Regions from separate parts of the Polaribacter sp. 2405UD43-2 genome, predicted to be linked through region 2. Evidence: riboswitches for the same ligand, from Rfam matches in the RefSeq annotation. Region 2 holds a riboswitch; the other holds the start of a gene.
What was found. A riboswitch is a leader RNA that binds a small molecule or an ion and turns the genes downstream of it on or off. The one in region 2 is predicted to bind cobalamin.

Region 1 (16,468 bases), on a different contig from region 2:
TTTTGTAGTAAATTCGATTCCTTTATTTTCTGTTTTTGATATATTTTCAGGACTCCAAAGTCCAGAACTATTAGGATTCCATTGTATTAAATCTTTCGATTTGATGATAAAAAAGTTTATTTGAAATGCTATTTTCTTTACATTAAATTTGTTTCCAATTTCTAATTGATAAGATTCTTCTGGTTGTAAATCTTTATTGCCTCCAGGCTGCCAATACAAATCATTAAAAGTTGGAATTCTAAAGTTTTTAGAAGTATTAAAAGAAAGTATATAATTTTTAGAAAGCTTTTGTTCTAACGCAAAAGAGTATAAAAAAGGAGAATTAAAATCATTTAAAAAATCTTTTCTTACTTGTAAACCATAACTTAAATTTTTATTTAATTTATGATTTAAAGAGAATGCAGATGTTAATATATTTCTTTGATGATGATTAAAACTAGTACCATTTGCTTTCACTATTTCTGCGCCTACAACTCCATTAATTTGTATAGAATTAGAGACTAAATTATTATACTCTAGTTTTAAAATTTTTCTATTAGAAACTCCTTTTGAAAAAATCTTTTTGTTTTTATTATCATCAAAATATTTATATTGATCATATAAAAAACCCACTTTTGTAGTGATAGATTCTTTGTATGAAAAAGAATGATTCCATTCTAATACGTTTTTTAAACTTATATCTTTATAGGCATCATTAGAAGGAGCATTTAAGGTTCTAGATAAATTTCTATCAGAATAAAAAGAATTAGAATATAATTTAATTTGATTTTTAGCATTTAATTTATATCCAAAAATAATATCGTAATTAGTGTTTTTAAACTCGCCGTTTTCGTTAAAAAGATTCGTATTTAAATACTTATAATCATTATCAGAAGCATTAAAACCAACGCCAATTTTTAAATATTTTTTTTTGTCTGATTTGCTAAAACTATACCCAAAATGTCTTGTATTATAGATACCATATTTTAATAAAAGTTTGTGCTTAACAACATCAATAAAACGAATAGTGTTATTTAAATGTACAGTACCACCAATTGCTCCACTACCAAATAAAACGCTACCTCCACCACTTCTTACAACAATACTATTGTAAGAATTTACCGCCAAAGCATTAAAATCTGTCTGACCATTTAATTGAGAATTGATGTTAATACCATTCCAAATTACTGCTGTATGAGAAGCACTAGTTCCTCTAAAAGAAGGAGAAGAAACCATACCCAACCCCTGTTCTTTAAAATAAATAAACGAATTAAAACGTAAAACCTCTGTTAACGATTTAATATTTCTTTGCAGTAAACTATCGGAAATTAACTTAGTGCTATATCCTTTAGAAAAATCTTTTACTTTAGAAATGGATAAGGTTATTTCATTTAACTTTACTACAGTTGTATCTTTCTGAGCAAATAAGAAATTGCAAATGCAAATTGTAAAACTAAAAGCAAGAAATGTTTTTTTCTTCATAATATAACAAACCTTTATCCCGAAAGTTTTTAAATCATTATAAAATTGGCAGGTTTCCTGACTTGTTTTTAAGTTATTCGCCTTCCCAATAAACTATATTATCAGTGGCATAAGAATAAATAACTTCCTTAAATTAAGGTACTGAAACAAATTCAGCATAAACTTACAGTTGCGGGAACAGTTCTAGATTTTAACTAGATTCCCTTTTAATTTGATGCAAAAAAATTTCTACATCAAAACCAAAATCTATGCAAATATATATGCAATCTTATTAACAATCTAATAAAATCGTGTTCAAATTTAATATCTTTAAACTTTAATTATATCAACATTTATGAGAATTGAAAATGAACTAAAATTAGGTTTTAAAGATGTAATGATTCGCCCAAAACGTTCTACATTAAAATCACGCTCGCAAGTTACCTTAGAAAGAGAGTTTACTTTTTTGCATAGCAATGTTACTTGGAAAGGGATACCAATAATGGCAGCAAATATGGATACAGTTGGTACTTTTAAAATGGCAAAAACCTTAGCCAAACATAATTTATTTACAGCAATACACAAGCATTATTCTCTTAAAGATTGGAAAGAATTTGCTAGTAATTTTTCAGATAAAGTTTTACAAAATATTGCTGTTAGTACAGGCACAGGAAAAGAAGATTCTGAAAAAGTAAAGCAAATTTTATCAGAATTTCCACAAATCAATTTTATTTGTATTGATGTTGCAAACGGATATTCAGAACATTTTGTAAATTTTGTAAAGAAAATGCGTAAAAATCATCCTAATAAAGTAATTATTGCTGGCAATGTTGTTACAGGAGAAATGGTTGAAGAACTTTTATTAGCTGGCGCAGATATTGTAAAAGTTGGTATTGGTCCTGGTTCTGTTTGTACCACAAGAGTTAAAACAGGAGTTGGCTATCCTCAGCTATCCGCAATTATAGAATGTGCAGATGCTGCTCACGGAATTGGTGGTCATATTATTTCTGATGGAGGTTGTAAAACTCCTGGCGATATTGCCAAAGCTTTTGGTGGCAGCGCAGATTTTGTAATGTTGGGTGGTATGTTAGCAGGACACAATGAAAGTGGTGGTGATTTGATTGATAAAAACGGAGAGAAATTTAAAATATTTTACGGTATGAGTTCTGAAACAGCTATGAATAAACACGTAGGCGGCGTTGCAAATTATAGAGCATCAGAAGGTAAAACTGTAGAGATTCCTTATAGAGGAAATGTAGAAAACACGCTCACAGATATTTTAGGCGGAATTAGATCTACCTGCACTTATGTTGGCGCAAGTAAATTAAAAAGTTTAACCAAAAGAACTACTTTTATCAGAGTTTTAGAACAAGAAAATCAAGTTTATTCTTAATGAAAAAATTACACGTATTTACAGCCTTACTCTTTTTTATAATTTCATTCTCTTGTAAAAAAGAAAATCCTAAAATTGATAAAAAAATAAAAATAGCAACTGCAATTAAATACGCTAAAGGCTTTGATATTATTGATGATAATGGAACAAAAAAACTAATCATAAAATCTGCTTATAAAAATTCTAAAGAAGTTTTTGAATATATTATTGATGAAAAAAACGCAAATAGCAAAACAGTTAAAAAAGGAGCTATTCAAGTTCCAATTCAAAAAATTGTAGTAACCTCAACAACTCATATTCCAATGGTAGAATTGTTAAATAAAGAAACTGCTATTGTTGGTTTTCCTTATGCAAAATATATATCCTCAGAAAAAACAAGAGCGTTAATTGATGCTGGTAAAATTAAAGAGATTGGCAAAGAATCTTCTTTAAACACAGAAATTTTATTGGATTTGCAACCAGAATTAGTTGTGGGTTATAGTGTTTCTTCTGCAGATAAATCTTTAACTACCATAAAAAAAGCAGGGATCAATGTAATTTATAACGGAGATTGGCTAGAAGAAACTCCACTAGGAAGAGCAGAATGGATTAAATTTTTTGGAGTTTTGTTTGATAAAGAAAAACAAGCAGATAGTATTTTTAAAGTGATAGAAAACAATTATCTAAAAGCGAAACAAATTGCTTTAAAATCAACTAAAAAACCCACAATTTTATCGGGCGCAATTATGAGCAAAGATATTTGGAATTTACCTGCAGGAGATAGTTTTGTGGCTACTTTTTTAAAAGATGCAAATCTAAATTATCTTTGGAAAGACTCTAAAGGAAAAGGAAGTTTGTCTTTAAGTTTTGAAAGTGTTTTTGATAAAGGCGCAAATGCCGATTTTTGGATTGCTCCTGGTTATTTTTCATCTAAAGAACAATTACTAAAAAGCAATCAATTATATAAAAAATTCAAGGCTTTTGAAGATGATAATATCTACACGCCATCAACCAAAAAAGGAAAAACTGGCGGTGTCATTTATTACGAATTAGCACCTACAAGACCCGATTTGGTTTTAAAAGATTTGATTAAAATTACAAACCCTGATTTGTTAACAGATTATAAAATGACATTTTTTGAAAAGATGCAATAATTTTATTTGATTTTTTATCGAAGTCATCTTGACTTCTCTCCTAAAATTTTACAATAATCATAAAAAAATTGAATATTATTTACGTGAGTTCAATGTAATTTTCTTTTAAATAAAGACAAAATACTGAAGAATCTCCAAGTTTAGAAAAAGAAATTTTTATTCCTTAAATTTTAGGATTAAAAATCACTTTAACTTTCATTATCAATAAAACCCCTATTAAAACAACTTTTGTTGCGTATCATCATCTGTGCTTTCTTTTTTCTTTTTGATAGCTTTCTTTAAAAGTGCTTGTTTTTTATCCTCTTTATTTGGTACTTCTAACCCAGATACATTTTTAATTGTTGGCATATCAATTGGTAAAGTTTCTTCTATTATTTCTTCATCTATAACTTCTAACTCTTCAGTAACAGGTTTTTCTGGCTCATCAAAAGGCAAAGGTTCTAATAAATTTACTTGACGAATTTTCTCTGTAGTTAACTGATTTCCTTGTGCTTTAATCCCTTTTACCGCAATAAATTCTTCTAAATTAACCTCTTGATTTTCTATACTTCGTTTCGAAAAAACAATTTCTGCTACAGGTCTGTAATCTGTAGCAACAATTTCTAATTTAGATTTTGCGTGTTCAGAAATAAATGTTTCTTCTTTGTCTGCGGTTTCAATTAAAAAACGTTTGATATAATAACGTTCTTTTTCGCCATCGTAATAAATGGCAGAAATGGGTTTCTTAGGTTTCCATTTTTCTAAGACAATCATATCGTCATCAAAATGCATTGCCAAATCAGGACTTACAGCTTTCGCTTTTCCTTTTTGAGTAACAATCAACAATTTATCTTCGGCTCTAAATTCGCCTAACAAATCGCCTCTTTCATCTACATTTAAACGTTGTACAGCATCATCAAACCAAATTTTACGCGGTTTTAAAGTTGATACACCTGCGGCTTTAAAATCGATACTTTTTATAGCATATTTAGTAATTGTGTTTCCGCGAACTCCACGTCCTTTTACACCTAAATCTGCAAAATCGATATCCCATTTTAGTTTTTTAATGCTACCAACTGCTCTTAAATTAATAGTAACAACTTCTGCTTCTCCATTTGGGTTTGCTGTAAAATACAACACTTTAGAACCTTTGCTTCCGTTTGTTAAATCGTATTCTTTATCGCGCGTTACAGAAGTAACATTAAAACGTTTCATATAACTTGGACCTCTTGCACCATCTTTATACATAAAGTTATAAACCGTTCTTTTATCTTTCTTTTTAAAGACTGCAACGTGTATAATATCTTTACCTACAAAAGTTTTAGAGTCGATTTTAGTCACCATCATTTTACCATCTTTTCTAAAGACGATAATATCATCAATATCAGAGCAATCACAAACAAATTCGTCTCTTCGCAAAGAAGTTCCTATAAAACCTTCTTCTCTATTTACATACAGTTTTGCGTTGTTCATTGCTACTTTTGATGCCACAATATCATCAAAAATTCTGATTTCAGTTTTACGCTCTTTTCCTTTTCCGTATTTTGTTTTTAGGCTTTTAAAATAATCGATTGAAAAGTCTATTAAATTTGCCAAATGATTTTTAACTACAGCAATTTTATCTTCTAAACTTTCTATATATTGTTTGGCTTTATCAATATCAAATTTTGATATTTTCTTGATACGAATTTCCGTTAAACGTACAATATCTTCTTCTGTAATTGCTCTTTTTAAATGTTTAATATGAGGCTGTAAACCTTTATCAATTGCTTCTATTACACCTTCCCAAGTTTCTTCTTCTTCAATATCTCTATAAATTCTATTCTCTATAAAAATGCGTTCTAATGATGAAAAATGCCATTGTTCTTCTAATTCATTTAACTGAATTTCCAACTCTCTTTTTAACAACTCAACCGTTAAATCTGTAGAGTGTTTTAACAACTCAGAAACTCCTAAAAAAACAGGTTTGTTGTCTTTAATTGTACAGCATAATGGCGAAATTGAAGTTTCGCAATTGGTAAATGCATACAAAGCATCAATAGATTTATCTGGCGATACATTGGGTGGCAAATGCACTAATATTTCTACATTTGCAGCTGTATTATCTTCAATCTTTTTTATTTTGATTTTTCCTTTATCATTTGCTTTTAGAATGCTATCTATTAAAGAAGAAGTTGTGGTAGAAAACGGAATTTCATTAATAACTAACGTCTTTTTATCTAACTGAGAAATTTTTGCACGAACACGTACTTTTCCTCCACGTTTTCCATCATTATAATTGGTAAAATCTGCGATTCCTCCTGTTAAAAAATCTGGTACAATTTTAAAACTTCTTCCTTTTAAATATTTAATAGAAGCATCAATCAATTCATTAAAATTGTGGGGTAATATTTTTGTTGATAAACCCACTGCAATTCCTTCTGCTCCTTGTGCTAACAATAGTGGAAATTTTACGGGTAAATCTATTGGTTCTTTTCTACGTCCATCATAAGAAAGTTTCCATTCTGTAGTTTTCGGATTAAAAACAACGTCAAGTGCGAACTTCGATAATCTAGCTTCTATATAACGTGAAGCTGCAGCTCTGTCACCTGTAAGAATATTTCCCCAGTTTCCTTGCATATCAATCAGTAATTCTTTCTGACCAATTTGCACCATTGCATCTGCAATAGAAGCATCTCCATGAGGATGATATTGCATAGTATGACCTACAATATTTGCTACTTTGTTATAGCGACCATCATCTAAGTCTTTCATAGAATGCATAATTCTACGCTGCACAGGTTTTAAGCCATCTTCTAAAGACGGAACTGCTCTTTCTAAAATTACATAAGAAGCATAATCTAAAAACCATTCTTTGTACATTCCTGTAACTTTGGTTATGGTTTCTGTATTTTCTTCTTGAAGATTATCTAATTCTTCTTCGTGTTCGTTTTCGTTTATTTCTTCACTCATTTAGCCCCTTTTAATTCCCCAAAAGGGAAATTTAGCTTGTTTGTTTATAATTCTATTTCTTCTCCAGTAATAGTTTTTATTAAAAGTTTTGCATTTTCAATCGATATTATTTTACCTAAAATCATATCATTAAATTTTCCTTTTACTAATTCTATCCAATTTTTCTTATTTAATCCATTAATTAGTTCTTTGATTTCCTCTGCTTCTTGAAAAATAAAGTCTTGACCAAACTCTAACCTTTGAATTTGAAGTTGAAGCTTTTCATAACTTTCATCAAAATTACTTATTTCTTCTCTTGAAAAATAATCATACTCTTTTTTCACTTTAGCTTCACTGAAATACCACTCAATTAATTCTATAAAAGGTTCAAAAAAATAAGTATAGAAATATTCTTGATAGTTATCAAAACCTCCTCCTACTCTATACCAATCTCTTGGTAACTCTATATAATGATTAGAATATTTTTGTTCAATACTAAATTTTTCATTTAACTCAAAAAAAGAAAAAGCTCCTTGTAACTCTCTTGTATTTAAACTTTCTGAAAATTTTCTCTGTGAAATTGAAGATATATTATTTTTGGTCTCTCCAATTTTAGTTTTTAAATCTATAAAATCTTCAGTTATTCTTTCTAAAACTCTTTTAGAAATAGGTTGTCCATTCAAAAAATTAAAAAACTGTGTGATTTTTATTGTCAAATGATTTCTGTCAGAATATCTTATATCTGAAGAATAATCTGAAATTTTTTCTGATATTTCATCTAAATTTAAATTTCTCATCTAAACTTCCTCCTCAACATAATCTAACTCAACTTTTAAATTCTCTATGATAAACTTCTGTCTATCTGGTGTATTTTTTCCCATATAGAATTGCAACATTTGCTCAATAGACATTTCTTTGTCTAACATTACAGGATCTAAACGAATGTCATCACCTATAAAATGTACAAACTCATTGGGAGATATTTCACCCAAACCTTTAAAACGTGTTATTTCTGGTTTTCCCCTTAATTTTTCTATGGCTTCACGTTTTTCTTCATCAGAATAACAGTAAAAAGTTTCTTTTTTATTTCGAACTCTAAACAATGGAGTTTCCAAAATATATAAATGTCCTTCTTTAATCAACTCTGGAAAAAACTGCAAAAAGAATGTAATTAATAATAGTCTAATGTGCATCCCATCAACATCGGCATCAGTTGCAATTACAATGTTATTATAACGTAAATCTTCTAGACCATCTTCTATATTTAAAGCTGCTTGTAATAGGTTAAATTCTTCATTTTCATAGACTATTTTCTTACTTAATCCGTAAGAATTTAGTGGCTTTCCTTTTAAACTAAAAACTGCTTGTGTATTTACATTTCTAGATTTTGTGATAGAACCAGAAGCAGAATCTCCCTCTGTTATAAACAAGGTAGTTTCAAGATAATTTTCTTTTTTAATATCACCCAAATGAATTCTACAATCACGTAATTTTTTGTTATGTAAACTAGCTTTTTTAGCTCTATCTCTGGCTAATTTTCTAATTCCAGAAAGTTCTTTTCGTTCTTTTTCTGCTTGTACAATTTTCTTTAAAAGCTTCTCTGCAATATCAGCATTTCTGTGTAAAAAATTATCGAGTTTAGTTTTAACAAAATCATTAATATACGTTCTTACGGTTGGTAAACCACCTCCCATTTCTGTAGAACCCAATTTTGTTTTTGTCTGACTTTCAAAAACAGGTTCCATCACCTTAATTGCTATTGCAGAAATGATAGATTTACGCACATCTGAAGCTTCAAAATTCTTACCAAAGAAATCTCTAATTGTTTTAACAATGGCTTCTCTAAACGCAGATTGATGTGTTCCTCCTTGTGTGGTATGTTGTCCGTTTACAAACGAATGATATTCTTCTGAATATTGTGTTTTACTATGCGTAATTGCAACCTCAATATCATCGCCTTTTAGGTGAATTATTGGATACAACATATCATCTTGATTGTTATTATCTTCCAATAAATCTTTCAATCCGTTTTCTGAAAAGAATTTTTCGCCATTAAAAATGATGGTTAATCCAGGATTTAAATACACATAATTTTTTAGCATTTTTGCTACATATTCATTTCTGAATTTGTACTTTTTAAAAATAGTTTCGTCAGGTATAAAGGATACTTTGGTTCCTTTTCTACGAGATGTTTCTTCTAAAAATTCTTGATTTTCTAAATTTCCTTGACTGAATTCAGCGGATGCTGACTTGCCTTCTCTAGAAGATTCTACTCTAAAAAATGATGAAAGTGCATTTACCGCTTTTGTACCCACTCCATTTAAACCTACCGATTTTTTAAAAGCTTTAGAGTCGTATTTTCCACCAGTATTCATCTTAGAAACCACGTCAACTACTTTGCCTAAAGGAATTCCACGTCCATAATCTCTAACTGTAACTTTACTTCCTTGAATAGAAATTTCGATGGTTTTTCCTGCTCCCATCACATATTCATCAATAGAATTGTCTAAAACTTCTTTTACTAAAATATAAATTCCGTCATCTGCAGAAGAACCATCGCCTAACTTACCAATGTACATTCCTGGTCGCATTCTAATATGCTCTTTCCAGTCTAATGAACGAATATTATCTTCTGTATATTTAGTTTCTTTACTCATAAAAAATCCTTACTGTGGTTAGGTTTGAAGCACTTGCTAAAATAGGATTTAACAAGGTAAAATAAAATGCCTTTATAAATTAGTTATCAACAGGATTTCAACGGTTAAACGAGTTATTATTTTATGAATTTTACTCTCAATTTGCAACGCAAAACCTATTACAAAAAAAGAAAAAATTACAAAAAAAAACAATATGTTATATTTTTAAACAAATCATAAGATATTCAACAATTTACTTACTTTTGAAACCTGATATAAATTAAAAAAAAGTGGAAAGAACACAACTTATAGCCTTAGCAACTCAATACGGAAGTCCTTTATATGTTTATGATACCGATAAAATAGAATCGCAATACAACAGATTAACAAATGCTTTTAATAGTGTTAAAAATTTGAAGTTAAACTACGCTGTAAAAGCACTATCTAACATCAATATTTTAAAGTTTTTTAAAAATTTAGGTGCGGGTTTAGACACGGTTTCTTATCAAGAAGTGCAATTATGTTTAACAACAGGAATAAATCCTAAAAAAATAATTTATACACCTAACGGAGTTTCTTTAAAAGAGATTGAGGAAGTGGCAAAATTAGGAGTTCAAATAAATATTGATAACCTTTCTATTTTAGAACTTTTCGGACAAAAGCATCCAGAAATTCCTGTTTGTGTTCGTATCAATCCGCATATTATGGCGGGTGGAAATTCTAAAATCTCAGTTGGTCATATCGATTCTAAATTCGGAATATCAATACACCAAGTACCTCACATTAAAAGAGTTGTAGAAAATACAGGTATGAATATTAACGGAATTCATATGCACACAGGTTCTGATATTTTAGATATTGATACTTTTTTACGTGCCACAGAAATTTTGTTTGATGTAGCTAAACAATTTGATAATATAGACTTTATCGACTTTGGAAGCGGATTTAAAGTACCTTATAAAGAAGGAGATATTTCTACAGATATCGAGCAATTAGGTTTACAATTATCTGAAAGATTCAATGAGTTTTGTGTTGAGTACGGAAAAGACATCACCCTAATGTTTGAACCTGGTAAATTCTTGGTTTCTGAAGCTGGTGTATTTTTAGCAAAAGTAAATGTGGTAAAACAAACAACATCTACTGTATTTGCGCACGTAGATTCAGGATTTAATCATTTGGTAAGACCAATGATGTATGATTCTTATCATCATATTACAAATATTTCTAATCCGGAAGGAAGAGACAGATACTACTCTGTGGTGGGTTATATTTGTGAAACTGATACGTTTGGCTCTAACAGAAGAATTTCAGAAATTTCTGAAGAAGATATTTTATGTTTTCACAATGCTGGTGCTTACTGTTTCTCGATGGCATCCAACTATAATTCGAGATATTTGCCTGCAGAAGTAATGCTACATCAAGGTAAAGATTACTTAATTAGAAAAAGACAAACTATAGAAGATATTTTACACAATCAAGAAATTGTAGATTTTAAGTCAAATAAAAAAGCTAAAAAAGAAACAGTTTCTGCATAAAAACTTTGTTTATTAAATGTGTACTCACTAGAAAATGATTTTAAAAATCAGATTTTAGTGAGTATTTTTTTTACATTTACTTTTTATAAAAAAATGAAAATTAGACTTTCTACTTTAAGTGATATTTCATCAATAATGGAAATTATTGAGGATGCAAAAGAATTACTTGCATCTTTAAAAATTGATCAATGGCAAAACGGATATCCGAATGCAACACAAATTGAAAACGATATAAAAAACAAAGAAAGTTATGTGGTTTTAAGTGATAAAAACCAAGTGATAGCAACTGCTATGTTTACCACAAACTCAGAACCAACCTATAAAATTATTGATGGAAATTGGATTATTGACGAAGCTAAAAAATACGGAGTTATCCACAGAATGGCAATTAAAAAAGAGTATAGAAAACTAGGTTTGGCAACTTTTATGTTTAATGAATTTCATCAACAATTAAAAGAAAAAAACATACAGAGTTTAAAGATTGATACCCATAAAGATAATCTTGGAATGCAAGCACTTATTAAGAAATTAGGTTACCAATATTGTGGAATTATTTACACCAATTACAACGCAAAAAGATTGGCTTTCGAAAAAGTAATTGACCAATTATAAAACTGAATGAATCGTTTTTAAAAATTCTTCTGAAGTAAATGGCTTAGAAATAACGCCCGAAAAACCTAAACGAATATATCTTTCTATATCTTGTTTTGTTGTATTTGCTGTTAATGCTAACACAGGTGTATTTTTATTCTTTTTTTGAAAAGAATTTACATTTTGTATTAATTCTTCACCTGTCATATTTGGCATATTTATATCCAATAAAATTACATCAAAAGTAGAAGATTCTATTTTAGACAAAGCCTCTAAACCATCTTTAACAATGGTTACATTAGCATTTTCTTTAGTCAAAAAATGTTTAACAATTGTTTGATTTAATACATCATCATCTGCCACTAATATCTGTTTATTAGAAAGATTATTCTTTAAATTTTCAGCAATTTTCTTTGTTGATTTTTCTTTAGAAACCTCAACTTTTTGAAACGGAATTTCTACATAAAAAATGCTTCCTATATTTAATTTACTTTCAACAGAAATAGTGCCTTTCATCGCTCTTACAAGTCTATTTACAATAGATAATCCTAAACCTGCACCTCTTTTTATTCTTTGATCATTTAATTGATTTTGCTGATATTCCTCAAAAATTTTGACAGTCTGTTCTTCAGACATACCTCTTCCTGAATCTGAAATACTAAAAAGGAAATTTATATTTTTTTCATTTTCTAAAACTACTTTTACTTCCGTTTTAATAATTCCTTTTTCTGTAAATTTAATAGCATTGCTAATTAAATTAGATAGAATTTGATGAATTCGTACGCTATCACCCAACACAAATTCTGGGATTTTTTTTGATACTTTAAAAACCAATTTAACATCTTTATTATGCTGTTGATGTTGAAAATCATTTTTACAGTTTTGTATAATTTCTTTAATAGATATTTGCTCAGAAACTAAAACTAATTTACCAGCTTCTATTCTCGATAAATCTAAAATATCATCAACAATTACTTTTAAATTTTTACCTGCAGATAATAAATTTTTAATGTATTTAGCAACATTTTTATTCAGTTTTTCTTCAGAAATTATTTCTGCATATCCTAAAATAGAATTTAAAGGATTTCTAATTTCGTGACTCATAATTGCTAAAAAACGTGATTTTTCTTCATTCGCTTTATCAGCCACTTTTCTTAGCCTTGCCAACTCTTTATTTTTTTCTGCAAGCTCTCTTTTTATAAAGAAAATATCGTTTCTATTCTGATTGAGTTGGTCTACAAACTTGTAAACATTGGTTCTATTATGAATTAAAATATCAATAAAACTATCATCTTTAAAAAGTTCTATATCAACATTAAATTCAGATGCATCAGAAACAATAAGCATACCTTCTAAAAGGAAAGATTTTTTTAGTGTAAGCGCCTCTAAAGTTCCTTCTAAAAAAGGACAAGAATTATAAACTGATTGATTGATAACAAATTCTTTTTTTACAAATTTACCAGCAATAATACTTTTAATAACACCTGAATAATCAGTTGTAATCTGTATAAAAACATCTTCTATTTTTGCAGGTATCAAAAAAAATTATTTTAAAGTTTGTGCGGTTAATTGCATAAAGGCGTCTTCTACAGAATCATTTTCTTTTGCACTTGTAATTAAATCTATTTGAACAGAAACTTGTTCGATTACATTTTTTATTTCTTCTTCGGTAAGTAAATCTTTTTTATTCCCAACAACTGTAATATACTGCAAACCAGACAATTCTTTAACCATTTTTAAATTTTCATCAATAGTTACATACGTTTCTTTTCTGCTTACATCAAACACAAACATTGCTGCGTGTGCACCTAAAAAATAGGCTTTGGGTATTTTTTCATTGCCACTTGTACCTGCAACATCCCAAATCATTAATTTAATGGTTTGGTTGTTAAACTCAACTATTTTTTTACTGACTCTAACACCAATTGTACTAATGTAATCTTCAGAAAATTCATTTAATACAAATCTTCTTATAAGTGATGTTTTACCAACACCAAAGTTACCAACAAGTAGCACTTTTTTTGCAATCATATACTAAGATTGATTTTTATTTTTCTATTAATTGTTGAAAAATAAGAGTATTCAAACGTTCTTCATCAGATAAATAAGAACGGTCTCTTAAAATAATTTCTGCTAAATTATTAATTCTGTCAGATAAATCTTCTTTAAAGGTTGTGTTTACAACACCAGAACAAGCAATTGCAATATAGATAGTTTTAAAGTTATTTATAGAAAGCTGAAAAGTTTCGAATTTAATATCTTCTAGGTTTTGACCTTCTCTAGAAAAGGCATCTTCTGCAAAAGATTTAATGGCTGTTAACATACCAGAAACCATATCTTTATCTGCAATATTACCTCTAGAATAGCTACCAGAAAGCAATCCTGAATCTTTTTCTATAACAAAAACTTCTTCTATAATGGGTTCAAAAACTTCTTGCAAAACTACATCTGCATCATTCTTTTTTCCTTTAAAAAATCGTTTTAAAATTTCTTGAATAGAAAATTTTTCTTTTACAGTTTTATTTACGCTCTCAGTTAACTTTGTTATTTCACTAACAATAGCCTTTTTAACCAACTTACCCATAATTGGGTATAAGGCTTCTACAACTTCGTCTTGCGAATCTCTAATTTGAACTTTTATGGTTTCTGTGATAGTGTTTCCAAAATATTCTGGAAATTTTTCGCGAAGTTCTAAGATTTTCTCATCCATAAGAGGAGAAACATTCTTAGCTAGCTTTTCTCTAAGAATTACTTCTTGACTAAGAGATTCAAATTTTTCTCTATCTTCAGCTAATAAAAGTTCTCTGAGCAACTCAAAACGATTGTCTTTTTTGTTATCTTCAGGCGATTTTTTCATCTATTCTTGCAACATCAATGCAATTTTCTCTAAAGCTTTTCCTAGTTTTCTTCTATCTGCTTTTTCATCATCTAAATCTGCAAGTCTTTTATCTAAATCATCATTCAAATCTTGAAATTTATGATCCATTAAACTTTCTAAATCAGATAGTTTATTTTCAAGATTTGTAACTGCATCTTTTAAATTACTATTGGTAGCTTCTTTTAGTGATTGAATTTTATCATATACATCAGCAAATTCGCTGCTGTATTCTTTCATATTCTCACCAAAGATTAGTTCTCTTACGGCTGCAATTCTATCAATTTCATTTTGATTGTTTGCTGCTTGTTTGTTGTTTTCTTTTTTTTCTGCCATTATACTCGTTAGTTTGTTAAAACAGGATTTTACTAAAGTTTAAAACCTTTAAAGTAAGCACCTCTAACAAATATACATTAAAAAACAGTTTATAAAAATCTAAAGCGCTATTTTTAAACCATCAAAAGCTAAAAAAACATTTTTAGGTAATAATTTAGAGACTTCTTTATGAAAACCTAATTTATGACTTATATGTGTAAAGTAAGCTTTTTTAGGTTTTATTTCTTTAACAAGATCTAATGCTTCTTGTAAATTAAAATGTGTAGGATGTTCATCAATTCTTAAAGCATCTACCACCAAAACTTCTAAGTTTTTTAATTTTTCTTTTTCTAAATCTGAAATATATTTTACATCTGTTAAATAAGCAAAATCTTGAAAACGATAAGCTGTTATTGGCAAATTACCATGCATTACTTCTATTGGAGTTACTTCTAAACCTGCAACATCAAATTTAGTTTTAGAAACTATATTTGGCAATACACTTGGTGCTCCAGGATAACGAAATTCATCACTAAAAATATATTCGAAACGTTTTTCTAAGCTTTGTAAAGTTCTCTTATTCAAATAAATTGGTAACTCTCCTATTTGATAACAAAATGGTCTTAAATCATCTAAACCACCAATATGATCTGCATGCTCATGGGTAAAAAATACGCCATTTAAAGATTGTATGTTTTCTCTTAACATTTGCTGTCTAAAATCTGGACCACAATCTACAGTGTAAGCAACATTATCCCAAGAAATTAAAATTGAAGATCGCAAACGTTTATCTTTTGGGTCTTTAGATTTGCAAACAGGATCATTACTTGCAATCATAGGAATGCCTTGAGAAGTACCTGTTCCTAAAAAAGTTATGTTTAATCGTTTTTTGGTAAAATTCATCGAAACAAAAATAGTATAAAAATTGACTGATAACTTTCTATTTTAGTACATTTGTTACGAAGTTAAATATATAGTATATGGCAATTTCTTTAAAAGGAGATCAAAAAATTAGTAGTGTACCCACTACCAAAAGTAAAGCATTAAGAATTAATTTAAACTCAGATATTTACGGAACATTTGCCGAAATTGGTGCAGGACAAGAAACAGCTCGTAATTTTTTTAGATCTGGAGCTGCTTCTGGTACTATTGCAAAAGCTATGAGTGCTTATGATAAAGATTTTTCTGATGCAATTTACGGTATGGAAGAAGACAAACGTTATGTAACACAACCTCGTTTACAAACAATGTTGCGCCATGAAATTGATTTAATTGAAGATAGATTAAGCAGAGCTAAACATCCAGAAAAATTATTTTTTAGTTATGCAAACACAGTTACAACGATAGATTTTGCTAGAAAATTTAAAGGCCATGGCTGGGTTGGTATTCGTTTTCAGTTAGATCCTTTAGAAGATTATAACGAAATAATTTTACACTTACGTTTTAAAGAGACAGACGCGCGTTTACAACAAGAAACTTTAGGTATTTTAGGAGTAAACTTAATTTATGGTGCTTTTTATTTAAACGATAATCCTAAAGAATTAGTAAAATCTTTTTATCATAATTTAGGAAATCATCAATTAGAAATTGATATGATTAATTTCTCTGGCCCACGTTTTATGTATGTTGATAACAGACTT
Region 2 (16,468 bases):
AAAGAATTTCTTAAGACTCAGCCTCTGAGTTTCTGTTAAAATTGTCATTCCCGTGAAAACGGGAATCTAAATAAAGAATTACATTTGTAAAAAAATAAAAAACTTGAATCAATTTGTTTTTAAAAGATTAAATAAAAAAATTATAGAGATTTTTTTTCTGTTTATACTCACTCCAATTGTTTTAGCTTTACCAATAACTATAATAATAAAGTTAGTTTATTTGCTTGTAGGAATTGGTTATATTTTATGGGTTTCTATAAAAAAAGAAAATTTTGATAGAAATCATAATTTATCAAACAACAAAAAAGCATTGCAAAATATTGTTTTAAGGTTTATTTTAATTGCTTTGGGTTCAGCACTTTTTTTGTTTTTTACTGATAAAGAATCTTTGTTTAATGTGATGATGAACAAACCTTTTTTATGGTTAAAGTTTAGCGGAATTTATATTGTTTTTTCTGTTATACCACAAGAATTATTATATCGTACATTTTTTGTAAAACGTTATCAGAAATTATTTAAAAACGAACTTTGGTTTCTATTCATAAATGCTGTGCTTTTTTCATTTGCTCATATTTGGTTTAAAAGTTGGGTTGTTTTAGCGTTTACTTTTATTGGTAGCGTACTTTTTATGAAAACGTATTTAAAAACAAAATCTTTTAGGTTGGTAATTTTAGAGCATTCTTTATACGGAGTTTGGCTATATACAGTTGGTTTTGGAGAACTATTTATGTTCCCAGTTTAAACGTTTATTATTTAAAAGTTGTTGCATATTTTATTTTTTCTTCCAATTCTTGTTGCTGTTTTTCTGCAGTATTTTTATCCCAAGAAAAAGCTTTTTTAAATTCATTAAAAACTAAATTTTTATACAAATACACACTTTGCGAGTCAAAGAATAATCTGCCTGTTCTACGCATAAAAAAATCTGTTAGTGTGCAAGCCATTTCGTAATTTATGGTAAACCAAACTTCAGCTTTTATCATTTTTTCTTGTTGATTTTCATCTGTCAGTTCATCAAACTTTTTTAAGATAATAGCTGTTTGTTTACCATAATTATAAACTAAATATTCTGCATCTTTTTGTGAAAACCCAACTTCATTTATACGATTATAAATAGCATCAGTATAACTTTTTACTTCCTCAAAATTTTTAAAAGTTCCGCCAGAAAGTACAATGTGTTTGGTTTTTATGTCGTCAAATTCTTTATTAAATTTTCGTTTGTATTTTTTTGCAACCAAATCTACAATACGTTCTGCCATTTTTCTGTAGCCTGTTAGTTTTCCGCCAGCAATAGAAATCAATTCTGTATCAGAAACAAAGATTTCATCTTTTCTAGACAATTCTGAAGCAGATTTTCCTTCTTCGTGAATTAACGGACGCAAACCAGCCCAAGAAGATTCAATATCATCTAAAGTTAAATTTATTTCTGGAAACATATTATTTACAGCAGAAATTAAATACATAGCATCTACTAAGTTTGTTTCTATTTGATCTTTATTTTCTTGATAATTAGTATCTGTAGTACCAAAATAAGTTACTTTTCCACGAGGAATTGCAAACATCATTCTACCATCAGGAATATCAAAATACACAGATTGTTTTACAGGTAGTTTTTTGTGAGCAACCACCAAATGAACTCCTTTTGTTAAATGTAAACGTTTGCCTGTTTTAGAGTGATTTTTCTGGCGCAAATTATCTACCCAAGGCCCAGTAGCGTTTACAACATATTTGGCTTTTATATTAAAAGTTTGCTTAGTAAAACTATCTTTTACAGTAGCACCAACAACGCTATTTTCTTCATAAATAAATGTGGTTGCTTTTGTATAATTAATGATTTTTGCATCGTAATTTAAAGCCGTTTTTAAAACTTCTAAAGTTAATCTGGCATCATCAGTTCTATATTCTGCATAGTAACCAGCGCCATTTAAAATGTTTTTAGGCAACAAAGGTTCTTTTTTTAAAGCCTTTTTTTTAGATAACATTTTACGTTTGTCATCACCTTCTACAGAAGCCAAAATATCATATATTTTTAAACCAATTGATGTTAACCAAGAACCATAAGTTCCGCCTTCAATTAAGGGTAAAATCATTTTTTCAGGAATCACCAAATGCGGTGCTAATTTATGCACAATGGCACGCTCTGTACCTACTTCTTTTACCAGCCAAAAATCGAATTGTTTTAAATATCGTAAACCTCCATGAATTAGTTTTGTAGATTTACTACTTGTACCAGAGGCAAAATCGTTTTTTTCTATTAAGGCAACTTTCATTCCGCGAGAAGCTGCATCTAAAGCGATTCCTGCACCTGTAATTCCGCCACCAATAATTAATACATCAAACTCTGTTGAATGTAAATCTGTGGTAATATTTTTTCTATTGAAATATGAAAAGTTGTTCATTTATTTTTTTAATTTTTAAGGCAATTTTAGTCAAAAACTTTGCTATATTTATGTTTTAAAAAACTCTAAAAACTCTTTTTTATATTTTTGACCTAAAGGTATTTGTTTAGAGTTAATTATCACTAAATTTCCTTCAACATATTCAATTTTATTTTTGTTAATAATATAAGATTTATGTATTTGTATAAAACTTGATTTTGGAAGTTGATTGTAAAATTTAATTAATGTTTTATAGGTTACTAATGTTAAATCTATTAAATAAACCTTAATATAATCTCCTAAAGCTTCTATATAAAATATATCTTTAATTTTTATTTGATGAAGTCTTTTATTAGATTTAATAACTAAAGTGTCATTTTTATAGTTAGTTAAATTTTTAACTTTTGTAACAGCTTTTAAAAAGCGTTCAAAAGAAAAAGGTTTTAAAAGATAATCTATGGCATTAAGATTAAACCCTTCTATAGCGTATTCTGAGTAAGCTGTGGTAAAAATTACATTTGGAGAATCTTGTAAAGATTTATAAAAATGAATACCTGAAATATGAGGCATCTTTATATCTAAAAAAAGTAAATCTACACGATTGTTTTTTAAATATTCTAATGCTTCTAAAGCATTGTTGCAAATACTTAAAAGCTCTAAAAAATCGACTTTCTTAATAAAAGATTTTAAGACATTTTGCGAAGAAGGTTCATCATCAATTATAATACAGCGTATTTTCATTCTTTTAAATCTATTATTAAATTAATAGTAAAAATATTATTTTTGTTTTCAATAGATAAAAAATGTTTATCTGGGTAAACTAAAGCTAAGTTTTCTTTTATATTTTTTAAACCAATTCCTATAGAATTTAAATTATTCTCGTTTTTAATAATCTTATAATTATTTGAAATATTAAAACTTAATTTCTTTTTTTCTTCCTTTAAAATAATATTAATATATGGGTTTACAACTCCAGATTTTAAACCGTGTTTAAAACTATTTTCGATAAGAGGTAACAATAACATTGGATATATTTTCAAGGTTTCATCAATCATAAAATTAAATGAAATTTCTGAATTTTTAATATGTCTGTTTTTTTCAAAAGCAATATAATTTTGTATTAAATCCACTTCTTTTTTAATGGGTATTTTATCAAGCTCAACATCATAAATAACATATCTTAAAATGTTTGATAATTGTAAAATTGCATTAGTTATATCTTCTTTTTTTTCTATGGCAAGAGAATATAAAACGTTTAATGAATTAAATAAAAAATGTGGATTTATCTGACCTTTTAAATAGTATAATTGATTTTCAATTTGTTGTTTTTGTTGTTTTAAAACTTTGTTTTCTAATTTATTTAAATAAACCCAATCTTCAGCTAGTTTTATTAGAGTTGTTAAAATAAAAAAGAGAAAGAATATAAAGTATATTTCTAGTTTATTATGATATGAGATAAAGAAATAATCATTAAAAAAAGTATTAACAATAAAACTAAAAAACCAAGGATTTAGCTCTGAAAATAAGACAAGATTAGCTATAAATATAAGACTAAATATAAGATACTTTTCTTTTTTAAGATATTTTGGTATCAGCCAATAAAGATTTAAAGAAACAGGGATAATTAAAGTAACTACAAAGCAGATTGTATAGATATAATCAATTTTTAAAGGAATTGATCTACCAGAAAACAGAAACAAGAGAATAAAAAAAGAACAACTCCATAATATTGTATTAAATAGAACAATATTATGAGAGTTTGCTTTTTTAAAAAATGATTTAATTTTTATCATTTATTTTACTTAAAATAAATTTTGTTGAAGTTTTCCACTTTTCAGAATCATTAGAAGCAATATACTTTTTTATAAACTTTTGAAGTTCTTCTGATTTAGCAGTTAATAAATATTTATCATTTAAAACTCCAAATTTTTCATATTTAATTTTTATCTTTTTTTCTTTAAAAAGTGCTTCAACTTTATCTTCATCTAGCCATTTTATTTCTATATCACCATTTTTTTTAACATCATATTTTACTAAACTATGAGTATAAACAGAATGACTTTCAAGCAAATTGTCTATATCATCTTGGTAATCTAATGGAAAAAAATCTAAGAAACGTTCATTGTTTATAATAAATGGAGTAGCAATAAAAAGAACAGTTTTGTTTTTATATTCTCTTTGTATATAATAGCTATTTTTATATTCATTATATAATAATAAATCTTCTTTTTTCATCTCATTAACAGGATTTTCTTTTGTGATTTCTTTTTTAAATGAAATTACTTTCCATTTTCCATTTTTAGAATCTTTCCATTCTCCAAGAAAATTTTTATCAAAACTGATTGTCTTTTTTGTATAAAAAGGATGTAAAGACTTAACAACACAAGAACTTAAAAAAAGGATGCTAATACTTAAAACTACATTTCTAATTTTCATAATTATCAAATTTAATATTATTACAACAAAAAAAGAACAGATATAGAAGAAAGAAAACTTTTTTAGATAAACCTATATTTTTTCTCGTCAAACAAATATTTTTTCTTTTAATTCTTACCTTTAGACAAAATAAAATATAGTTTTATGGAATATGGGTTTCTATCAATTTTACCACCAATAATTGCCATCATTTTAGCATTAAGAACCAAGCAAGTTTATATTGCATTGTTATTCGGAATTTGGTTTTCTTGGTTGATTATTAACAATTGGAATCCGTTAGAAGGTACTTTAGCAATGATTGAAGGAATGGTAGACGTTTTTCAAGACAAAGGAAGTACAAGAACTATTATGTTTAGTGCTTTGGTTGGCGCCTTGTTAATTTTTATTCAATATTCTAGAGGTGTAGAGGGTTTTATCAATATTTTAAATAAAAGGTTAGAAAAGTTTGAAAATAAAAAATCTGGCTACAGTAGAATAATGGTACAGGTTTTAGCAACTTTTACTGGGTTGTTGTTGTTTGTAGAAACAAGTATTAGTTCTTTAACAGTAGGAACTTTATACAGACCCATTTTTGATAAATTAGGAATTCCGCGCGAAAAACTCGCTTATATTGCAGATTCAAGTTCAGCGCCATCATCTATATTAATACCTTTTAACGCTTGGGGTGCTTTTATTATGGGGTTATTGTTAACTCAAGGAATTGAAAAACCCCTACCGCTTTTGTTAAAATCTATTTTTTACAATTTTTATCCATTATTAGCAATCTTGTTGGTTTTTGTTGTGATTTTATCTAAGAAAGATTTCGGACCAATGAAAAAAGCAGAAAAAAGAACCAAAGAAACAGGTGCTTTAATGAACCCTAATGCAAAACCAATGGTTTCTGACGAGATTACTTCTTATCCGCCAAAAGAAGGTGTTAAAGCGAAAGCATATAATATGATTGTGCCGCTTTTAGTAATGGTGTGTATGATGCCCATAAACCTAATTTACACAGGATGGAATAATGTAAAAGAATACACATCTACATTAGATCATCTACAACAAGCAATTGGCGAAGGTTCTGGGTCTTCATCCGTTTTATATGCAGTAATTACTGCAATTTTAGTAGCAATGCTTTTATATTTTGTTCAAGGAATTATGAAGCCAAAAGAAGCCGTAAACTTAACCTTAAAAGGAATTAGTGAGTTAATGCCATTAGCTTTATTAATGTTATTGGCGTTTGCAATTGGTAATGCTTGTAAAGAATTAGAAACAGGAGTTTATGTTGCCAATGCTACAAAAGATTGGTTATCGCCAGAATTGTTGCCAGCAGTTGTTTTTATAATCAGTTCATTTATTGCATTCTCTACAGGAACTTCTTGGGGAACATTTGCAATAATGTTGGCTATAGCAATTCCGATGGCAAATATTCACAATGCAGATGTAACAATTGTTGTGGCTGCCACTTTAGGAGGAGGTATTTTTGGAGATCATTGTTCGCCAATTTCAGACACATCAATTATTTCTTCTATGGCATCAGCAAGCGATCATATAGACCACGTAAAAACACAATTACCTTATGCTTTAGTTGGTGGTATAATTACAACATTATTGTATTTGGTTTTTGGATACTTTGGATAAGTTCAGTAAGAATGTCTTTTCGAAATGAGCTTTTTTAAGCGATTGAGAAATCTTTTTTATAAGTGATGTTTTTTCCTTTCGTCGAAATAAAAAATAGCTTTTATTTGGCTAAAACTCCACGTTTTTTAATTTCATCAATCATTCTTAAAGCACCTTCTTTTATAGAGTTTTCTTTAAAAATAAATGTTTTTTCGTACAAAGTATTTCCTTCAAAAAAAGTTACTTGAAAACGATTATTGAGTTTAAATAATTCAGGTTGAATTAACTCAACTTTAGCAAATGAATTAGCAGGTAATTTATCTAATTTTTTACGCAATAAAGAAGTGGTTTTTGTTTTAGAAAAACCTTGAGAAACAATTACAATCATTTCTAAATCAATGTTTTTATTGTTGATGATATACACATTCCAATCATCAGTTTTATAAATATCATTATATTCATAAACAACAGCTATTTCTACATCAGTTACTTCTGGTATTTGGATGTCTTTTTTCATTAGTGTATTGTGAAAAAGTGGCAAAGAAACAAAGTTTCAGAGTTGCAAAGTATTAAAATTTGGGTAAGCTACTAACTTTGTAACTCTGTGGCTTTGTAACTTATTTTTAAATCACAGATTTAAACTGCTCCAAGAAACGTTTATCATTCTCATAAAACATTCTAATATCTGGTATTTGATATAGCAACATTGCAATACGTTCAATTCCCATTCCAAAAGCATAACCAGAATATTTAGTTGGATCAATATTGGCATTTTTAAGAACGTTTGGATCTACCATTCCACAACCCATAATTTCTAACCAACCTGTACCTTTGGTAATTCTGTAATCGGTTTCTGTTTCTAATCCCCAATAAATATCAACTTCTGCACTTGGCTCTGTAAACGGAAAATAAGAAGGACGTAAACGTATTTTAGATTTCCCAAACATTTCTTTTGTAAAGTATAAAAGAGTCTGTTTTAAATCGGCAAAAGAAACATCAGTATCTATATACAAACCTTCTACTTGATGAAAAATACAGTGTGCGCGTGCAGAAATATCTTCATTTCTAAAAACTCTACCAGGAGAAATAGTTCTAATGGGTGGTTTGTTTTCTTCCATATAACGTACCTGTACAGAAGATGTATGAGTACGCAATAAAATATCTGGGTCTTGCTCAATAAAAAACGTGTCTTGCATATCTCTTGCAGGATGATATTCAGGCAAGTTTAATGCCGTAAAATTATGCCAATCATCTTCAATTTCAGGACCTTCAGAAACCGTAAAACCAATTCTATTAAAAACGTCAATAATTTGGTTTTTTACCAATGATATTGGATGACGTGAACCTAAATTAATAGGTTCTGCAGGTCTAGTTAAATCTCCATAAACACCTTTTTCTTCAACAGCATTTTCTAAAGTATCGTTTAATTCTGCAACTTTGCCTTCAGCAGATTTTTTTAAATTATTTAAGGCTTGTCCAAAATCTTTACGCATTGCTGCATCAACATTTTTAAATTCTGCAAATAAGCCTTTTAATAAACCTTTGCTACCTAAATATTTAATTCTAAAAGCTTCTACTTCTTCTTTAGAAGTTGCATTAAAAGCTTTTACTTCACCAATCAATTCTTTTACTTTATCTAACATTTTCAAGGATAAATTAGGCTGCAAATTTAATCTTTTTTAAGCATTTTTAGTTTGCAATTTTAAAGAAAACATATATGGCTATCGAAATCGATTGAAATAAGGCTTTTTTGAAAAAAATATAGAAAAGTTTTTATATTATCATATTGAAAATTAACTATCTTTGCGCCGTTAAATTTTTATTAATCTCATAAAAAAAGATGGAGAAAAATATCAAATCTAAAATTGATGGATTCATGGAGTTGGTAAAACAACGAAATAATCATGAACCAGAATTTTTACAGGCTGTACAAGAAGTAGCAGAAACTGTAATTCCATACATTATTCAACACGATATTTATAACGGTAAAAATATCTTGTTAAGAATGGTAGAGCCAGAAAGATTAATTTCTTTTAGAGTTTCTTGGGTTGATGATAAAGGAGAAATTCAAGTAAACAGAGGTTATAGAATTCAAATGAATTCTGCAATTGGTCCTTATAAAGGTGGTTTACGTTTTCATCCAACAGTAAATGCAAGTATTTTAAAATTCTTAGCTTTTGAACAAGTATTTAAAAACTCGCTAACAACTTTACCTATGGGTGGAGGAAAAGGTGGTTCTGATTTTGACCCAAAAGGAAAATCAGACAACGAAATTATGCGTTTTTGTCACGCTTTTATGACAGAGTTATTCAGACATATTGGTCATAATACTGATGTTCCAGCTGGAGATATTGGAGTTGGAGCAAGAGAAATTGGTTTTATGTTTGGTATGTACAAAAAATTAAACAACACATTTACAGGAGTTCTAACAGGTAAAGGTTCTTCTTGGGGTGGTTCTTTAATTAGACCAGAAGCTACAGGTTATGGTACTGTGTATTTTGCACAAAATATGCTGCAAACTAAAGGAGATTCTTTTAGCGGAAAAACTATTGTAATTTCTGGATCTGGAAACGTTGCGCAATATGCTGCAGAAAAATCTATAGAATTAGGTGCTAAAGTAGTAACGCTTTCTGATTCTGGAGGATATATTTATGATGAAGATGGTATAGATACAGAAAAGTTAGCTTTTGTTATGGATTTAAAAAATAACAGAAGAGGTAGAATTAGCGAATATGTAGAAAAATATCCATCAGCAAAATTTGTAAAAGGAGAAAGACCTTGGTCTGTAAAATGTGATATTGCTTTACCTTGTGCAACTCAAAATGAGTTAAATGGAGATGAAGCAAAAACATTAATAGATAATGGTTGTATTTGTGTTTCTGAAGGAGCAAATATGCCTTCTACACCAGAGGCAATGCACACTTTTCAAGAAGCAGGTATTTTATTTGCACCAGGAAAAGCGTCTAATGCAGGTGGTGTAGCAACTTCTGGTTTAGAAATGAGTCAGAATTCTTTACGTTTAAGTTGGACTCGTAAAGAGGTAGATGCTAAACTAAAAGTAATTATGGAAGATATTCATAGTTCATGTGTAGAATATGGTAAAAATGATGATGGTTCTATAGATTATGTTAGAGGAGCAAATATTGCAGGTTTTGTAAAAGTTGCAGACGCAATGTTAGCTCAAGGAGTTATTTAGACTTATATTTTTAAAAGTTATATTCTTAAAACGCATCATTATTGATGCGTTTTTTTATTTATAAATAAATAGTAATTTTAAAGAATTGATTTCGACCTAAATAGAAAACTAGGCAAATGATTTCAATTTTTTTCTTAGGATTGCTGTTTTCTTTTTTAGGTTACACACCTCCAAGTGTGTTAAATATGACCGCTTTAAAAATAAGACTTAAAGGAGAGAAAAAAGAGTTCAATTACTTTATATTTGGCGCTCTATTAATTGTTCTTTTTCAAGCTTATATTTCTGTTTATTTAACAAAATACATTGCAAATAACCCAATGTTAATAACCTTTTTAGAAAAAGCAGGAATTGTGGTTTTATTCTTTTTATCTGTGTTTTTTTATCATCAAAATAAGAAAGAAAAAAAACAGATTAAACTTAATAATAAAAAGAAAAATTCTTTTTTTACTGGCGTTGTTTTATCCTCACTAAATATGTTTGCTATTCCTTTCTTTTGCGGAATCATAGCTTTTCTTACTAATTATAATTTAATGGATTTTAACACAAACTCAATGCTTTTATTTATCTGTGGCTCCGTAATTGGCACTTTTTACATTTTGTTTTTGTATGGAAAATATGCGCATAAAATTCAACAAAAAACAGGAAATCTAACCAACAACATCAATTTAGTTTTAAGTTTTATAACAGCTAGCTTTGCTTTATTTACTTTTATTAAATTTGTAGTATAATGATTATTAATGAAAATACTTAAAAATAGTATTGTTGATGGAAAACATCAAAAACCAATTTTGGTTGATGTTTTTTACAAAGAAGCGCATCAACAAAAACCAATGGTTGTTTTTTGCCACGGATACAAAGGTTTTAAAGATTGGGGAGCTTGGAACTTAATGGCAAAAAGTTTTGCAGAAGCAGGTTTTTTCTTTATCAAATTTAATTTTTCACATAATGGCGGAACAGTTAAACAACCTATAGATTTTCCTGATTTAGAGGCTTTTGGAAATAATAATTATACCAAAGAATTGGATGATTTAGAATCTGTAATAGATTGGATTTCTACAAATCCTAATTTTAAAAAAGAAGTTAATTTAGACGCAATTTCGCTAATGGGTCATAGTAGAGGAGGAGGAATTGTGTTGCTAAAATCGAATGAAGATTCTCGTATTAAAAAGGTTATTACATTGGCTGGAGTTTCGGATTATAAAAGTAGATTTCCAAAAAATGAAAGATTTGAATCTTGGAAAGAAAAAGGTGTTTATTATGTAAAAAACGGCAGAACTCATCAAGAAATGCCTCATTATTATCAGTTTTATTTAGATTTTATTAAAAATGAAAATCGATTAAATATTAAAAAAGCTACAGAAAATTTAGAAATTCCACAACTTATAATTCACGGAGATAAGGACACTTCTGTATTTATTAAAGAAGCAGAAAGTCTCAAAAAATGGAACCCAAAAAGTGAATTTAAAATTATTAAAAATGCCAATCACGTTTTTAATACTTCTCATCCTTGGAAAGAAAAATTACTTTCTAAAGAGTTAGAAAAAGTAACTCAAATTTGTACTAAATTTTTAAAAAATAAATAGAAAAAATAATCCCAATAAAACAAATTATTGGGATTATATCATTGTTTTTACTTTATTTTTTTGGTAGCAAACCATTTGCTAGAAAAATAAATATCTATAGGCGATTCTCCTACTTTTTCAACTGTTTTTTCTAAAGTTTTATCTTTTTTGTAGACGGTTAAAATACTATTCTCTGCACTTAAAAAATCTTTTAATCCAATAACATAAACTTGTTTTGTTATTGGGTTTTCTTTAACAATTGTTGTAATAGCAATACCATTTGTATTTGGTGTTGCAAATTCTTGGATGGTTTCAGTTTGGGTATTAAAAGTATAAACTTTACCAGAAGAAGATTCTGCCCAAAAAGCATTATTACTTGAAGAATTTAATGTTAAAATACTGTTTTTATAAAGGTTTATTTTAGGGTCTTTAATCTCTACTACTTTGTTTATAGTATAATTTGCATTTAATTTTGTAAAAGCAGCTTTCTCTGTTCTTTTTTCTGTTGCCACCCAAATAGCACCAGCTTCATCTTTTACAACACCAGAAATATTTTCAGTAAACGTTAGTAATTTTTTTACTTTTTTGGTTACTATGTTAAAAGCTTTTAGTTCCTTAGCATCTGCCACTAAAACATTATTGTTATCTAATAATAAAGCCGAATTATTATAGAGTATTTTATCAGAAAAACCTTCTAGCTTTTCTTCTACGCCATTAGTAATGTTAATTTTTGAAAGATTGTAAGTTTTTCTTCTTCCTCTACCACCAGTACTAATTATTAATCCATCTGTATTAGAATACATTTTTAAATAAGAGGGTGAGCTAACTTTAGATTTTGTAACAACATTTTCTACTTCTAAAGTTTCTAGGTTTAATTGAGAAACGAAATTTGGACCTTTTTGACTTATCACAAATAACTTATCTTTAAAACTAGAAAAAGAAGTACTTCTTTTGTCTAGAGATTTAAAAACGTTTAAAGTAATTTCTTTTTTGTCATTAAGATAACTAATAGAAGTTCCATCACTTTTTAAAGACAATACAAAAGCATTATCATATACAGGAGTTTCTTCTGTTTTTTTGGAGCAAGATAGCACCATTAGTAAGCTAACTAAAACTAGCTTAGACACATAATTTTTCATTATATAGTTTATTAAAATTGTTTCAAAATATATAACACACAACAACTATTTAATTGATTTAAAAACAGGTTGAAGTATGAAAAAATCCTTTATTAACTTTTATCCCGAAAGCTAAAAAAACGCATATAAGTATTGGCAGGTCTCCTGGCTTGCGTTTTGTTAAAACCTTCCCATCTAAAAAACAGACAGTGGTGTAAGATTTAACAAACATCTTTACAGACTTAGCTTACAGTTGCGGGTACAGCTCAGGCTTTTTATTCTTAAAAACTACCTGATTCCCTTTTAATTTTTTTGAATAAAACATTCTAAAAAACCAAAACTTTACCGTGCAAAAGTAAATTCTTTTTTAGTATAATAAAAGATGAATTTTACTTTTTATTGATAAGATTACTTTAAGAAAAATGCATACCTTTAACTGCCTTTTTATTAAAGGTTAAAGAACCTCAAAAGTTTAAAATAGATACAATTATTACAATTGAGTTGATATAAGAAACTTTTTAGATTTACACTAAAGTGGAATTTTATAAACAGTATAGAAAAATTATTCACATAGATATGGATGCATATTATGCTTCTGTGGCGCAATTGGACAATCCTGAGTTAAAAGGAAAAGCAATTGCTGTTGGAGGTGGTGGAAAACGTGGTGTAATTTCGGCAGCCAGTTATGAAGCTAGAAAATTTGGTGTAAAATCTGCTATGAGCGGAATGTTAGCAAAACAGAAATGCCCGCATTTAATTTTTGTAAAAACAGATTTTTCTCGTTATAAAGAAATTACAACTAAAATTAGAGAAATTTTTTACGAATACACAGATTTAGTAGAACCACTTTCTTTAGACGAAGCGTATTTAGATGTTACCGAAAACAAAAAAGGAAATCCGTCTGCAAGTTTAATTGCCCAAGAAATTCGTCAAAAAATTTTTGATACAACAGGTTTGCGAGCTTCCGCAGGAATTTCGATTAACAAATTTATTGCAAAAGTTGCTTCTGATATAAACAAACCAAATGGCCAAAAAACGGTAAATCCAGAAGAGGTGATACCGTTTTTAGAAGAATTACCCGTAAATAAATTTTATGGCGTTGGTAAAGTAACAGCAGCTAAAATGTATAATTTAGGCATATTTGTTGGAAACGATTTAAAGAAAAAATCATTAGAAGAATTAACAAATCTTTTTGGAAAATCGGGTAAACATTATTACAATATTGTTCGCGGAATTCATAATAGCAAAGTAAAACCGAATAGAATTCGAAAATCGATTGCAGCAGAACGTACTTTTTTCGAAAACATTTCTTCAGAAATTTTTATGATAGAAAAGTTAGACAAAATTGCTGACGAACTTGAAAAACGACTGTTAAAATCGAACACAAAAGGAAAAACAATTACCTTAAAAATTAAATATTCCGATTTTACACAACAAACCCGAAGCAGAACAGTTGGATATTTTATGCAAAAAAAAACTACCTTTTTTCCAGTTGTAAAAGAATTGTTGTACCAAGAAAAATTAAAAAACTCTGTGCGATTATTAGGATTATCTTTCTCAAATTTAAACACAGAAAAAAAAGAACCTGTTTGGGTGCAATTAAAGTTTGATTTTTAATGAATTATAGTTATTGGGAACTTAAAGAATGGTTTACAAACATCGATTTTACAATTGTTGGTAGCGGAATTGTGGGTTTAAATTGTGCTTTAGAACTCAAAAAAAAGCATTCAAAAGCAAAAATTTTAGTTGTAGAAAAAGGAATGTTACCACAAGGAGCCAGTACAAAAAACGCAGGTTTTGCTTGCTTTGGCAGTTTATCTGAATTGATTAATGATTTAGAAACGCATACAGAAGAAGAAGTTTATCAATTAGTAAAAAAACGTTGGGAAGGATTACAATTACTTCGTAAAAATTTAGGCGATGCAACTATTGATTTTCAACAAAACAATGGTTTTGAATTGTTTAAAGATAAATCCTTTTTTAACCAATGTTTAGTAAAAAAAGACAATATAAATAAATTATTAAAACCTCTTTTTAAGTCGGATGTATTTACGGTTGATGATAATTTTTTTGGATTTAAAAATGTGTATAAAAACTACATTACTAATAATTTTGAAGGACAAATTGATACAGGAAAAATGGCTTTCCAATTATTAAAAAAAGCGCAACAAAAAGGAATTAAAATTCTAAATAATATTATTGTAAAAAGTTTTGAAGAAACCCAAAATAAAGTTGAAATTAAAACCAATCAACTTAATTTTACAACCAATAAATTATTGATTGCTACAAACGGATTTACAAATCAGCTTTTAGAAGAAAATGTACAACCAGCAAGAGCACAAGTTTTAATTACAAAACCCATAAAAAATTTGCACGTAAAAGGAACTTTTCATTTAGATAAAGGCTTTTATTATTTTAGAAATATTGATAATAGAATTTTGTTTGGCGGTGGTAGAAATCTCGATTTTAAAGGTGAAGAAACCTCAGAATTTGGACAAACCAAAATTATTCAAAACAAATTAGAAGAGCTTTTAAAAACCACAATTTTACCCAACATCAATTTTAAAATTGATTATAGATGGAGTGGAATTATGGGTGTAGGAAATCAGAAAAAAGCAATTGTAAAACAACTCTCTAACAATGTTTTTTGTGGAGTTCGTTTAGGCGGAATGGGTGTTGCCATTGGTAGTTTGGTTGGTAAAGAATTGGTAGATTTGGTATAGAGCGTCATTGCGAGGAACGAAGCAATCTCATCATTTTTTAAATAGATTGCTTATTAAATTAGCAGTGTCAAGAATTTAAAAAATGAATACAAAAGAAGAACTTTACAAGCAATGTCTTGCTTATGTTAACAAACGTTTGCAAACAGTCGAAGAAATTATTAATTCGAACCAAAAAGCACTACAATCTGAAACCAAAAGTTCTGCTGGCGATAAACACGAAACAGGTAGAGCAATGTTGCAATTAGAAATGGAAAAAGCAGGACAACAACTGTTAGGAATTGCACAAATGAAAGAAACATTGGCTAAAATAAATGGTTTTAAAACAGCAAAAAACGCACATTTAGGAAGTCTTATTTATACAGATAAAGCTAATTATTTTTTATCAATTTCTGCAGGACAAATTACAGTTAAAAACAATACTTATTTTGCAATTTCTGTTTCTTCACCTATTGGAAAATTATTGTTAGGAAAACAAGAAAATGATGTAATTACTTTTAATGGAAGTCCAATTAAAATAAAACAAGTTGTTTAAATAGGTTTCACTAATGTTTTATATTCGTCGTTAGTAAAGATTGTTTTTTGTGTATTGAAACGATATATTTTTCTTCTAGCACTTAACAAAAGTAAGGTTTCTGTTTGTTTTTAGTTGATAATTTTTTTTGCAAGGTAACGCCCAATAAAAAACCGACACTTTTGCATCGGTTTTTATAATTGTTTTTTAAGAGTTAACTCTTAATTTTCGCTTTTGGCGGATTTGGTAATTGGTCAAATCCCATATTAAAAAGAGTAAACCCAAAAATATCTGCATATTGCTCAATGGTTTTAGCAACAGGAGTTCCTGCTCCATGGCCTGCATTGGTTTCTATTCTAATTAAAGTTGGATTATTTCCTGCTTGTTTGTCTTGCAGTTCTGCGGCAAATTTAAAACTATGTGCTGGTACAACTCTGTCATCATGATCACCTGTAGTTACCATTGTTGCAGGATAAGAAACACCTTCTTTTACATTGTGTACTGGCGAATATCCTTTTAAATATTCGAACATTTCTTTGCTGTCGTTTGCGGTTCCATAATCATAAGCCCAACCTGCACCTGCAGTAAATGTATGATAACGCAACATATCTAAAACACCAACTGCTGGTAAAGCAACTTTCATTAAATCGGGTCTTTGCGTCATTGTTGCTCCAACTAACAAACCTCCGTTAGAACCTCCACGAATTGCTAAATAATCTGAAGATGTATAGTTTTTAGCAATTAAATATTCCGCAGCTGCAATAAAATCGTCAAATACATTTTGCTTTTTCATCTGCGTTCCAGCATCGTGCCATTTTTTACCATATTCTCCACCACCACGCAAATTTGGTACTGCGTAAATTCCACCTTGTTCCATCCAAACTGCGTTGGCAATACTAAAACTTGGTGTTAAACTAATATTGAATCCGCCATAACCATATAAAATAG

Region 1: another riboswitch for cobalamin. It lies ahead of ACY2RX_RS02950 (TonB-dependent receptor plug domain-containing protein); the one in region 2 lies ahead of ACY2RX_RS11320 (hypothetical protein).

What each region holds. Positions count from the first base shown of each region.
Region 1 covers NZ_JBYVJX010000001.1:601,126-617,593, forward strand. Annotated here, with positions in the region: gene ACY2RX_RS02950 (TonB-dependent receptor plug domain-containing protein) at 1-1,461, opposite strand, end outside; cobalamin riboswitch at 1,507-1,704, opposite strand; gene guaC (GMP reductase) at 1,796-2,833, shown strand; gene ACY2RX_RS02960 (ABC transporter substrate-binding protein) at 2,833-3,966, shown strand; gene ACY2RX_RS02965 (DNA gyrase/topoisomerase IV subunit A) at 4,183-6,897, opposite strand; gene ACY2RX_RS02970 (hypothetical protein) at 6,942-7,673, opposite strand; gene ACY2RX_RS02975 (DNA topoisomerase IV subunit B) at 7,674-9,533, opposite strand; gene lysA (diaminopimelate decarboxylase) at 9,803-11,047, shown strand; gene ACY2RX_RS02985 (GNAT family N-acetyltransferase) at 11,141-11,659, shown strand; gene ACY2RX_RS02990 (ATP-binding response regulator) at 11,654-13,177, opposite strand; gene ACY2RX_RS02995 (Rab family GTPase) at 13,184-13,669, opposite strand; gene ACY2RX_RS03000 (cell envelope biogenesis protein OmpA) at 13,686-14,495, opposite strand; gene ACY2RX_RS03005 (hypothetical protein) at 14,496-14,849, opposite strand; gene ACY2RX_RS03010 (MBL fold metallo-hydrolase) at 14,949-15,731, opposite strand; gene ACY2RX_RS03015 (TonB-dependent receptor) at 15,809-16,468, shown strand, end outside.
Region 2 covers NZ_JBYVJX010000008.1:15,523-31,990, reverse strand. Annotated here, with positions in the region: gene ACY2RX_RS11375 (CPBP family intramembrane glutamic endopeptidase) at 221-742, shown strand; gene ACY2RX_RS11370 (glycerol-3-phosphate dehydrogenase/oxidase) at 750-2,396, opposite strand; gene ACY2RX_RS11365 (LytR/AlgR family response regulator transcription factor) at 2,445-3,116, opposite strand; gene ACY2RX_RS11360 (sensor histidine kinase) at 3,113-4,168, opposite strand; gene ACY2RX_RS11355 (hypothetical protein) at 4,155-4,811, opposite strand; gene ACY2RX_RS11350 (Na+/H+ antiporter NhaC family protein) at 4,956-6,431, shown strand; gene ACY2RX_RS11345 (hypothetical protein) at 6,532-6,927, opposite strand; gene pheS (phenylalanine--tRNA ligase subunit alpha) at 7,034-8,053, opposite strand; gene gdhA (NADP-specific glutamate dehydrogenase) at 8,251-9,606, shown strand; gene ACY2RX_RS11330 (LysE family transporter) at 9,723-10,334, shown strand; gene ACY2RX_RS11325 (alpha/beta hydrolase family protein) at 10,344-11,189, shown strand; gene ACY2RX_RS11320 (hypothetical protein) at 11,237-12,307, opposite strand; cobalamin riboswitch at 12,425-12,640, opposite strand; gene dinB (DNA polymerase IV) at 12,821-13,903, shown strand; gene ACY2RX_RS11310 (NAD(P)/FAD-dependent oxidoreductase) at 13,903-15,009, shown strand; gene ACY2RX_RS11305 (3-oxoacyl-ACP synthase) at 15,092-15,541, shown strand; gene ACY2RX_RS11300 (prolyl oligopeptidase family serine peptidase) at 15,735-16,468, opposite strand, start outside.